Regions from separate parts of the Priestia sp. JV24 genome, predicted to be linked through region 1. Evidence: riboswitches for the same ligand, from Rfam matches in the RefSeq annotation. Region 1 holds a riboswitch; the other holds the start of a gene.
What was found. Region 1 has a riboswitch for S-adenosylmethionine ahead of OK414_RS06335 (bifunctional homocysteine S-methyltransferase/methylenetetrahydrofolate reductase). Riboswitches for the same ligand answer to the same signal wherever they lie in the genome.

Region 2: linked by a shared signal. The riboswitch ahead of OK414_RS28615 (5-methyltetrahydropteroyltriglutamate--homocysteine S-methyltransferase) and the one ahead of OK414_RS06335 (bifunctional homocysteine S-methyltransferase/methylenetetrahydrofolate reductase) in region 1 are both predicted to bind S-adenosylmethionine.

Annotation. Positions count from the first base shown of each region.
Region 1 covers NZ_JAPCIN010000012.1:125,721-130,882, reverse strand. The annotation lists gene OK414_RS06340 (amino acid/polyamine transporter II) at 1-897, opposite strand, end outside; SAM riboswitch class I at 1,237-1,343, shown strand; gene OK414_RS06335 (bifunctional homocysteine S-methyltransferase/methylenetetrahydrofolate reductase) at 1,451-3,289, shown strand; gene metH (methionine synthase) at 3,290-5,162, shown strand, end outside.
Region 2 covers NZ_JAPCIN010000045.1:5,718-10,879, reverse strand. The annotation lists gene OK414_RS28630 (hypothetical protein) at 1-383, opposite strand, end outside; gene OK414_RS28625 (FtsK/SpoIIIE domain-containing protein) at 380-1,513, opposite strand; gene OK414_RS28620 (hypothetical protein) at 1,526-1,825, opposite strand; SAM riboswitch class I at 2,213-2,313, shown strand; gene OK414_RS28615 (5-methyltetrahydropteroyltriglutamate--homocysteine S-methyltransferase) at 2,395-3,522, shown strand; gene OK414_RS28610 (catalase) at 3,659-5,162, opposite strand, start outside.

The sequences.
Region 1 (5,162 bases):
AAAAGCTTGTTTGTCATTGAGGGGAAGAAATGACTGAAGCTGCTTAGCGATGCCAAATACATTTCCAATCAATGTAGTAAAAATCTCGCCCAACACAACTACCGTAAATAAAACATTCACCCACACTGAGATATTTTTAACAACCGCACTCATCGGAATATCAAGTTGAAATGAATAAGGCAAATTGGAAAGGGCAAGATGAGTAGAAACAAGCATAAACGTAAGTACACATCCTCCTATTACGGCCCCTTTTTTAATCACGCTCCTATCTTTCACCGAGCTTCCTAATGGAACCAAAACGGCCTGAGCCAAAGCTAGATTCAGGGAAATATATAAAAAGGGACTAACCGCCCACTTCCACTGCGTGACGAGCGTTAAATCCGGCTTCGTTTGAATCAGTGAGAAATAGCTGATATTCGGCATAAAGATGATAAAAGCAAATGAAAGCATCATCGGCACAACAAGAGAATTAACCATTAAAATACCGTTAATTCCTTTTGCGATAAATATATAAGTTAAAACAATTGTAAAAATCATCCCAACAGGAGGCCACAGCCCGAACTGTTCTTTTCCTATTGCCCCCGTACTCGCTAGCATGACTGAAGTTACTCCAAATAAAATGACAATCATTACACCGTTTACCGCTTTTCCAAGCACATCACCAAATAAATATGTATTAAGCTGCTGATAAGAAGAAGCCCCAATTGCGTGCGAAAGCAGCATCATTTTTGAACCTAGCCAAATAAAAAACAAGCCGCTGACCAAAATTCCGACCATTCCAAGTTCCCCGTACTGTGTAAAAAATTGAACGATTTCCTTGCCTGTTGCAAAACCGGCTCCTACAACGGTGCCTACATACGTAGCAGCAACCTGCAGCGTGAGTTTCCACCTTTTCATGCCCATCACCCTTCTACCCTTCATAGTTCACTATATGTAGAAACGATAAAAAAAAGACGAGCCTTTTTACGTGGAAATCTACGCATATCCCAGCGCTTGTGCCTTTTCGTTTATTTTTTTCATTTTCTTTTTGTATTTCTCACAAAAAACTCCTTAACCCCTAACATAACAGTCGTTTCCAAACAAAATATACGGATATTTTCCCTTTAGCTTTTAAATTTTCCTCAATATTTGCTGGAAATTCACAATTTAATGTTGTATAATTTCTAAAAATCAGATAAATTATTAAATAAGTATTCTTTCTATTTAAAAAAATATGTTTCAATTATATACAATTGATTCTTATCATGAGAGGTGGAGGGACTGGCCCTTTGAAACCTCAGCAACCAGTCGTTAGAGACATGGTGCTAAATCCAGCAAGCAATTTATTGCTTGGAAGATAAGAAGGCGAAAAAAGTCTTCTTCTTAAGAAGACTTTTTCTATTTTATCGGCATATTGCATAAAACGAATCACTCGTGAAATAGAAGCGGAACAATTTAAGGAGGTTTTGACATGGGGTTACTTGAAGATTTAAAGTCTAAAATTTTAATTGGGGATGGTGCCACTGGTACCCTCCTTTACTCACACGGTATCGACAGCTGTTTTGAAGAACTAAACATCACCAAACCAGAAGAGGTTTCTCGTATTCACAGAGCCTATGTAGAAGCTGGTGCAAACGTTATTCAAACAAATACGTACGCTGCTAATTATCAAAAACTTGCCCGTTATGGATTAGAAGATTCAGTCAAAGACATCAATGTTGCTGGTGTAAAATTAGCGAAACAAGCTGCAAAAGATCAGGCTTACGTGGTTGGTACACTCGGCGGAATTCGTTCTTTCCAAAAAAACGCTATTAGTTTAGAAGAGGTTAAGCGAAGCATTCGTGAACAAATGTTTTGGCTTTTAAATGAAGGCGTGGATGGCCTTTTGTTTGAAACATACTATGACTTCGAAGAATTAAAAACCGTTCTTACACTGGCAAGAAAAGAAACGGATAAGCCTATTATTACCCACGTTTCCCTGCATGATATTGGCGTACTGCAAGATGGCCGTCCTTTAGCAGATGCATTAAAAGAATTAGAGGCGCTGGGAGCAGATGTTGTCGGGCTAAACTGCCGTTTAGGTCCTTATCATATGATTCAGTCTCTTGAAGAAGTACCGCTTCCTGATCGTGCTTTCTTATCTGCTTATCCTAATGCCAGCCTTCCGGCGTATGTGGAAGGAAAGCTGGAATATGAAACAAATGAAGACTACTTTGTAGAAAGCGCGCGTTTATTCCGCGAACAAGGGGTTCGCTTAATTGGAGGATGCTGCGGTACAACACCAGCTCACGTACGCGCAATGTCATCTGCCTTAAAAGACCTGCCTCCGATTACAAGCAAAGTCGTTAAAATGAGACCTGCCGTTACGGTTCAAGAGCGTGAGCAGCAGGATAAACCTCATATGCATGAAATTGTGAAGAAGCGCCGCTCGGTTATCGTCGAGCTAGATCCCCCTAAACAGCTTGGTCCCACGAAATTTTTAGAAGGCGCAAAAGCACTTGATAAAGTCGGCGTAGATGCTATTACATTAGCTGATAATTCTCTTGCCTCACCTCGCATCAGCAACTTGGCAATGGCAACACTGATGCAGCAAGAAACAAAAGCACGACCGCTTATTCATATTACCTGTCGCGACCGAAATTTAATTGGACTTCAATCTCATTTAATGGGACTTCATACGCTAGGAATGAATCAAGTACTTGCAATTACCGGTGATCCGTCAAAAGTTGGCGATTTCCCTGGCGCCACTTCGGTCTACGATTTATCTTCATTTGACTTGATTAGTTTAATCGCTCAGTTTAATGAAGGACTATCTTATTCCGGCAAACCACTTGGTCAAAAAACCAATTTTTCCATTGCAGCTGCCTTTAACCCAAACGTGCGTCACTTAGACCGAGCCGTTCAGCGTTTGGAAAAGAAAATCGACTGCGGGGCTCACTATTTCATTACTCAGCCTCTCTATTCAACTAAGCAAATTGAAGAGGTATATGAAGCAACCAAACATTTAACAACACCGGTATATATCGGTATCATGCCGTTAACAAGCGCAAGAAATGCTCGATTTATTCACCATGAAGTACCTGGAATTAAATTATCAGAAGATATTCTAGAACGCATGGATGCAACGGGAAATGACCGAATCCGCGGTGAAGTCGAAGGTCTTGCGATTGCAAAAAACTTAATTGATACAGCATATGAGTTATTTGACGGTATTTACTTAATTACGCCGTTTATGCGCTATGAAATGACCGAAATTCTAACACGCTATATTCATGACAAGCAACTTGTTACATCAGAAAGGAAGATATAAATGAGCTCACTTATCGAACAACAACTAAAGAAGCGAATACTCGTCATCGATGGAGCAATGGGAACGATGATTCAAGATGCTGATTTAACCGCTGAAGATTTTGGCGGCGAAGAATATGAAGGCTGCAACGAATATTTGACTCGAACAGCGCCTCATGTGATTCAGCGCATTCATGAAGAGTACTTTGCAGCAGGTGCTGACATCATTGAAACCAATACGTTTGGCTCAACATCTACCGTACTTGATGAATACGATTTAGGTCACTTGGCTTATGAATTGAATATCGAAGCTGTGAAGCTTGCTTGTGCAGCCCGCGATAAATATTCAACTCCCGAATGGCCTAGGTTCGTAGCTGGAGCTATCGGTCCTACCACTAAGACTCTCTCTGTTACCGGAGGTATTACATTCCCTGAGTTAGTAGAATCGTACGAAGAGCAAGCTCGAGGTTTGTTAGACGGCGGCGTTGACTTGCTTTTAGTCGAAACCTGTCAAGACATGCTGAACGTAAAAGCCGCATTTTTAGGCATTACAGCGGCGTTTGAAAAACTAAAAATCGAAGTTCCTATTATGATTTCAGGAACAATTGAGCCGATGGGAACAACTCTCGCTGGTCAAGATATCGAATCTTTTTACTTATCACTGGAACACATGAAGCCTCTTTCAGTCGGACTTAACTGCGCGACAGGCCCTGAATTTATGACGGATCATATTCGCTCTCTTTCAGACCTAGCCACTTCAGCAGTTAGCTGTTATCCAAACGCTGGACTTCCGGATGAAGAAGGCAATTATCATGAATCCCCTGAGCTGCTTGCTCAAAAAATTAAAGGGTTTGCTGATAAAGGCTGGCTGAACTTTGTAGGCGGATGCTGCGGTACAACGCCTGCTCATATTAAAGCACTGGCTGAAGCGGTAAAAGAGGTTGCGCCCCGTTCGCTTGATCGCTCCGAGCATAACCATGCTGTAACCGGTATTGAACCACTTGTATATGACGATTCTATGCGCCCTCTTTTTGTGGGAGAACGTACGAATGTAATCGGTTCTCGCAAGTTCAAGCGTCTGATTGCGGAAGGAAAAATTGAAGAAGCATCTGAAATTGCGCGTGCTCAAGTTAAAAATGGTGCTCACGTTATTGATATTTGCTTAGCGGATCCGGACCGTGAAGAAATGGAAGACATGGAGGAATTTATTCAAGAAGTTGTAAAAAAAGTGAAGGTTCCTCTTGTAATCGATTCAACCGACGAGAAAGTTATTGAAAAAGCTTTAACGTACTCACAAGGTAAGGTCATTATTAACTCCATTAACTTAGAAGACGGTGAAGAGCGTTTTGATGCAATCTTACCGCTAGTAAAAAAATTCGGTGCAGCTCTGGTTGTCGGTACAATCGATGAAACAGGCATGGCCGTTACTGCAGAACGAAAAGTAGAGATTGCTAAACGCTCACATGATCTGCTTGTTGAAAAACATGGCTTTAATCCAAAAGATATTATTTTTGACCCTCTTGTGTTTCCTGTAGGGACTGGTGATGAACAATATATTGGTTCTGCTGAAGAAACAGTTAAGGGAATTAAAATGATTAAAGAAGCCCTGCCTGATTGCCTGACCATTCTTGGCGTAAGTAACGTGTCATTCGGTCTTCCTCCAGTCGGACGTGAAGTACTAAATGCGGTTTACCTTTATCACTGTACGCAGGCTGGACTCGATTATGCCATTGTTAATACCGAAAAATTAGAGCGCTATGCTTCTATTCCAGAAGCTGAAATTGAGCTTGCTAATGCGTTATTATTTAACACAACTGATGAAACGTTAAGCACGTTTACCGACTTTTATCGTGATAAAAAGAAAGAAGCAAAAGTAGAAATTTCTACGTTAACAC
Region 2 (5,162 bases), on a different contig from region 1:
AACGGAGAGCCTTTAAAAATACAAAAGAGGTCGGGTTCAATGCCTCCCTTTCGTCCAGTGGGCTTATCTTCAATAATAACCTGTTTAGGCATACCATACGTACACATTTGTTTATAGATTTCCAAGATAGAAAGGAAATGTAGTATTTTTTGAGAGTTCTTTTTAATCTTCGCGTCTACGGGCAAGTAAACCGTGGGAGAATACTGCTGTGTGCGTTCAATGAGTCCTAATCGATACAAACGCACCATGACACTATTACACGCATTTACAGGCGATTTCAGCTGTTTAAAGAAGAGTTCTACTAATGAGTCGCGATCCACAGCCCGAAACCGATCGATAAACCCAATGATGTCTTTATCACGCTGAGATAGTCGAAAACTCATCGCTGTTCCTCCTTCTCTAATAATCCAAAGATAGACTGTGACACAACCTCTAGTTGCGGTTCAGGATCTTTCACACGTGTTTTATAAGGGGAAAGCATTTCCTTACAAGCTTCTTCATCTAAAAAATAGGCTTGAAACTCTTTCACGTCATCAATCTTAATTTTCATACGACCCCTGGCAGCTGCATCAATTTCTTCTGCTCCGAGTACTCCAGCTACTTTCGCATTCGTCGCATCGGCTTGCCTTCCAGAAATCCGCACCCTTAAATTGGCTTTTAACGCAGAGTTTAATAAATCAGCATCCGGACGCTGCATGGCAATAATCGTGTGGACACCTAGTGCACGACCTTGGCTGGCAAACTGTTGAATCATCTCTACAAGATCCGTTTCTCTCTTCACGATGGACATTTCATCAATTACCACAACGATACGAGGGAGCTTAAAAGGAAGCCTGCTGATATGTGTGACGCCATGCTCTAAAAGTAAATCACCTCGTCGATACATTTCAGCTCGTAACAAGGCAAAAGGTTTTCGCATGTCTTTTGCTTCGAAACAAAGCGCATCCACATGCTCAATTCCGTGAAATAACCCTAAATCGGCTCGTTTGAGATCAACTAAGACTAAGCGTAAATAAGCAGGTGAGGTATACTTCACCCATGTTGTGAGGATAACCCGCATGAGGCTGCTCTTTCCAGCTCCAATTTCGCCAGATATTAATAAGGTTTCTAAGTCGGCAAAATCCCATGAAACGGGGTTTCCATAGATATCTTGGCCAATGCATACCGGAAGCTCCATTTTCTCAATATGAGGATGAATGACTTCATACTTATAATTGAGCATCTTAGGTAGGCTTTTGTGATGAACGGTAATACTAAAGTTCTTTAAGCTGCCATTCACTTCAATATTGCTGCCTAATACTTGTCGTAATGCCCATCTTTTTTTATTTAAAAGTTCAGGATCAATCCCATTTAGTAAGGAAAAAGTGTACCGAGTGTACGTATGATGGTTATCGATTTGATGAATTTTTGGAAACAGATAAGAGGTGCGGTCCCCTCGCTTCACCATCCGGTAAATCTCTGCCGTACGAAACGCTTTTATCAATTGGCCACGCAGTTTGAGTTTTTCAAACATGAACATTCCTCCTCAAAACATAAAGCTCGCAAAAAAGTAAATCAAGGCGCTATAGAAAGTGACAGGCAAGATAAAGCGCATTACTTTTGAGAACTGATCAACGAGATCAATGACACCCCATCGCTCTAATATTCGTTCGATGATAGCAACCCCTAAGACAATGCCTCCTATGGTCAAAATAGTGGAATCAAGCATGGCTAGTGGACTAAAAGGAACAAAGGAATAAGCCCTGAAGGGACGAGGTCTCGTAAGAGGTGCTTTGTGAGATGGGAGAAAGGTTTTTGGAAAGGTAAATCCTTTTGTTTTTCTCATGTTGATACCTTCTTTCACTCTTTTTATTTTTTTGCTTTTTACGTACCTGTTTTTTCAGCTCGACGCATTCGGTCGCCCCCTTCGCCTCTTCGGCTCAGCTCCCTTACAGGTTCCACAAATGGCTTCAACAGGGTTATAAAGCTTGTATTAACGGGGTATCGATACTGAACTAGCTACTGATTAGATAACGGAGTTACAATACTTTAGATACTATGTAGCTACTGCGGTAAGCTTGCCTGTCCAATCGAAAAATAACAAAGAACCCTTACTGCAGTAGGTAATGAGGAAGTAATGAGGTAAGAGGTGTATTATTTCTGATTTTTCGAATTTTTGTTGACAATCTAAGAAAACAAGTGTAACCTTTGTTCTAGTTGAATAAATTGAATATTCTTATCTCGAGAGGTGGAGGGACTGGCCCTAGGAAGCCTCGGCAACAGACTGTTAAAGTACTGTGCCAATTCCAGTAGCAATTTGCTTGAAGATAAGAAGAGAATCCATAACGATTATTAACCTCTTCTTATTTGTAAGAAGAGGTTTTTTATTTTGAAAAGAAAGAAGGAAACAAAACCATGACGAAGACATTAGTGAAGGCTCCATTTAAAGCTGATCACGTAGGCAGCTTTTTACGAACGACTCCCCTTAAAGAAGCAAGAGAAGCGTATGCGAATGGGAAAATTAATAAGGCCGATTTAAAATCGGTAGAGGACAAAGAAATTGAAAAACTTGTCCAGAAACAAATTGAGGTAGGGCTTAAATCCATCACTGATGGTGAATTTAGACGCTCATGGTGGCATTTGGACTTCTTATCAGGCTTAGAAGGCGTAGAGGAGTTTGAAACAGAATATATCAGCCAATTCAAAGGTGCAAAAACAAAAAATAAGGCGATTAGGGTAGTAGGTAAAGTAGACTTCAATCATCATTATATGCTGGAACACTTTACGTTCTTAAAAGAAGCTGTCGAACAGTATGGTGATGGAAGCCAAGTTGCTAAATTCTCTATTCCAAGCCCCAACATGTTATTTACTCGAATTCAAGAAGATACATATTACAAGGGAAGCAGAGATCAATTTTATCATGATACTGTGGCTGCTTATCAAAAAGCTATTCAGGCCTTTTACGACGCAGGCTGCCGTTATCTGCAATTAGATGATACTTCCTGGATTGATTTCGTTTCTGAAGAACGCATCAATGCGGTTGTTGAGAAGCTTGGTATGGATGTAAAAGACATTATCGATACTCGAGTAAGTTGCTTAAATGATGCTATTTCTAAAAAGCCTGAAGATATGCTCATTACGATGCATATTTGTCGTGGAAACTTTAGATCTACGTATATCACAAGTGGTGGCTACGATACTATATCTGATGCTATCTTTGCTAACTTACATGTAGATGGACTTTTCCTTGAATATGATGATAACCGTTCAGGAGATTTTGAACCATTAAAAAGTTTTACACGTAACAATCAAACCGTTGTATTAGGATTGGTAACATCTAAATTCCCTACATTAGAAGATGCTAAGGTCATTAAGCGAAGAATCCAAGAAGCAAGTGAATATATTCCTCTAGAAAACTTGTCATTGAGTCCTCAATGTGGCTTTGCGAGTACAGAAGAAGGAAACGAATTAACAGAAGAAGAGCAATGGAATAAAATTAATCACGTAATTCAAATTGCTCAAGATGTCTGGACAAATAACTAAAGAATGATTTAAAAGATATCTCTCCTGTCAATTAGGAGAGGTATCTTTTAAATCATGAGGTTTTAGGCAAGGTATTCCCTTAAGATTATACTATACCCATACGTCGGTTCCCTATTTTTAAAATGGAGCAATTCACTTAATAAGGATCGACTTCGTGACTTTTCTTTACAGCATCTTCTGTTGCTTCATTTGCAGCTAATGTACCTTGTCCATACTTTGATTTACCTATTTCACGACCAGGTACCTCACTTGTATTTTTCATATCCTGCATTTCGTGTAGTTTCTTTTCAATACCTTCCTTCACACGTCGGCCATATTCTTCATCAGCTTGTGTAAAATGAGAAATCATCGTTTCTTGGATCCGTTTATCACAAATAGCAAGTGCATCCGATAGATTTTTAATCAATTCATCGCGCTCCCAATCTTCAAAACTACGGTATGTGTGACCTGCCTGCCCATAATCGTTAGGACGGTCAATTGGTGCACTCATTGCGGCTGCATTATACGTTGGTTGATGTGGAACACGGTCTTTCTTATTTTCTTCCTGAAAGCCACCAAGCATTGAAGGCTCATAATTAATATGTGGATTATCCCCAGATTCCTTTGGGTCACGAATATCCATTTGACCGCGCTGCTGATTCGTATGAATAGGCACTTTCGGTGCATTCACAGGTAATTTTAGATAGTTGGCACCTACACGGTAGCGCTGTGTATCTGAATAAGAAAAGGTACGTCCTTGTAGCATTTTATCGTCTGAGAAGTCCATTCCATCCACAAGAACTCCTGTACCGAAGGCGGCTTGCTCGATTTCTGCATGGAAATCCTTTGGATTACGATCTAGCACCATACGGCCCACTGCCAACCATGGAAACTTATCTTCCGGCCAAAGTTTCGTATCATCTAAGGGATCAAAATCAAGCTCTGGATGATAACCATCCTCCATAATTTGTACGAAGAGCTCCCATTCTGGATAATCTCCACCCTCAATTGCTTCGTATAAATCCTGCGTTGCATGTCCCACGTTTTTGGCTTGTATCGTATTTGCCTCTTCTTGTGTTAAGTTCCGAATTCCCTGCTTAGGTTCCCAATGATACTTTACTAGTACAGCCTCTCCCTTATCATTCACCCATTTGTAGGTATTTACACCAGACCCCTGCATGTGACGATACGTCGCTGGAATCCCCCATGGAGAGAATAAAAATGTAATCATGTGGGTAGCCTCAGGTGTACGGGAAACAAAGTCAAACATTCTCTGAGGGTTTGGTACGTTCGAAGCTGGGTCTGCTTTAAACGCATGAATCATATCAGGAAACTTCATTGCATCACGGATAAAGAAAATCTTTAGGTTATTCCCAACTAAATCCCAATTCCCCTCTTCCGTGTACATTTTCACAGCAAATCCGCGTGGATCTCGAGCTGTTTCTGGAGAATCTTTTGCTCCGGCAACTGTGGAGAAACGAACCATCAATGGTGTTTTCTTGCCCGCACCTGAAAATACCTTTGCCCGAGTATATTTCTCTACTGGTTCGTCCCCCACTTTTCCATATGTTTCAAAGTAGCCAAAGGCTCCAGATCCTCGTGCGTGGACGACTCGTTCTGGAACTTCTTCGCGGTCAAAATGAGAAATCTTTTCGATAAAG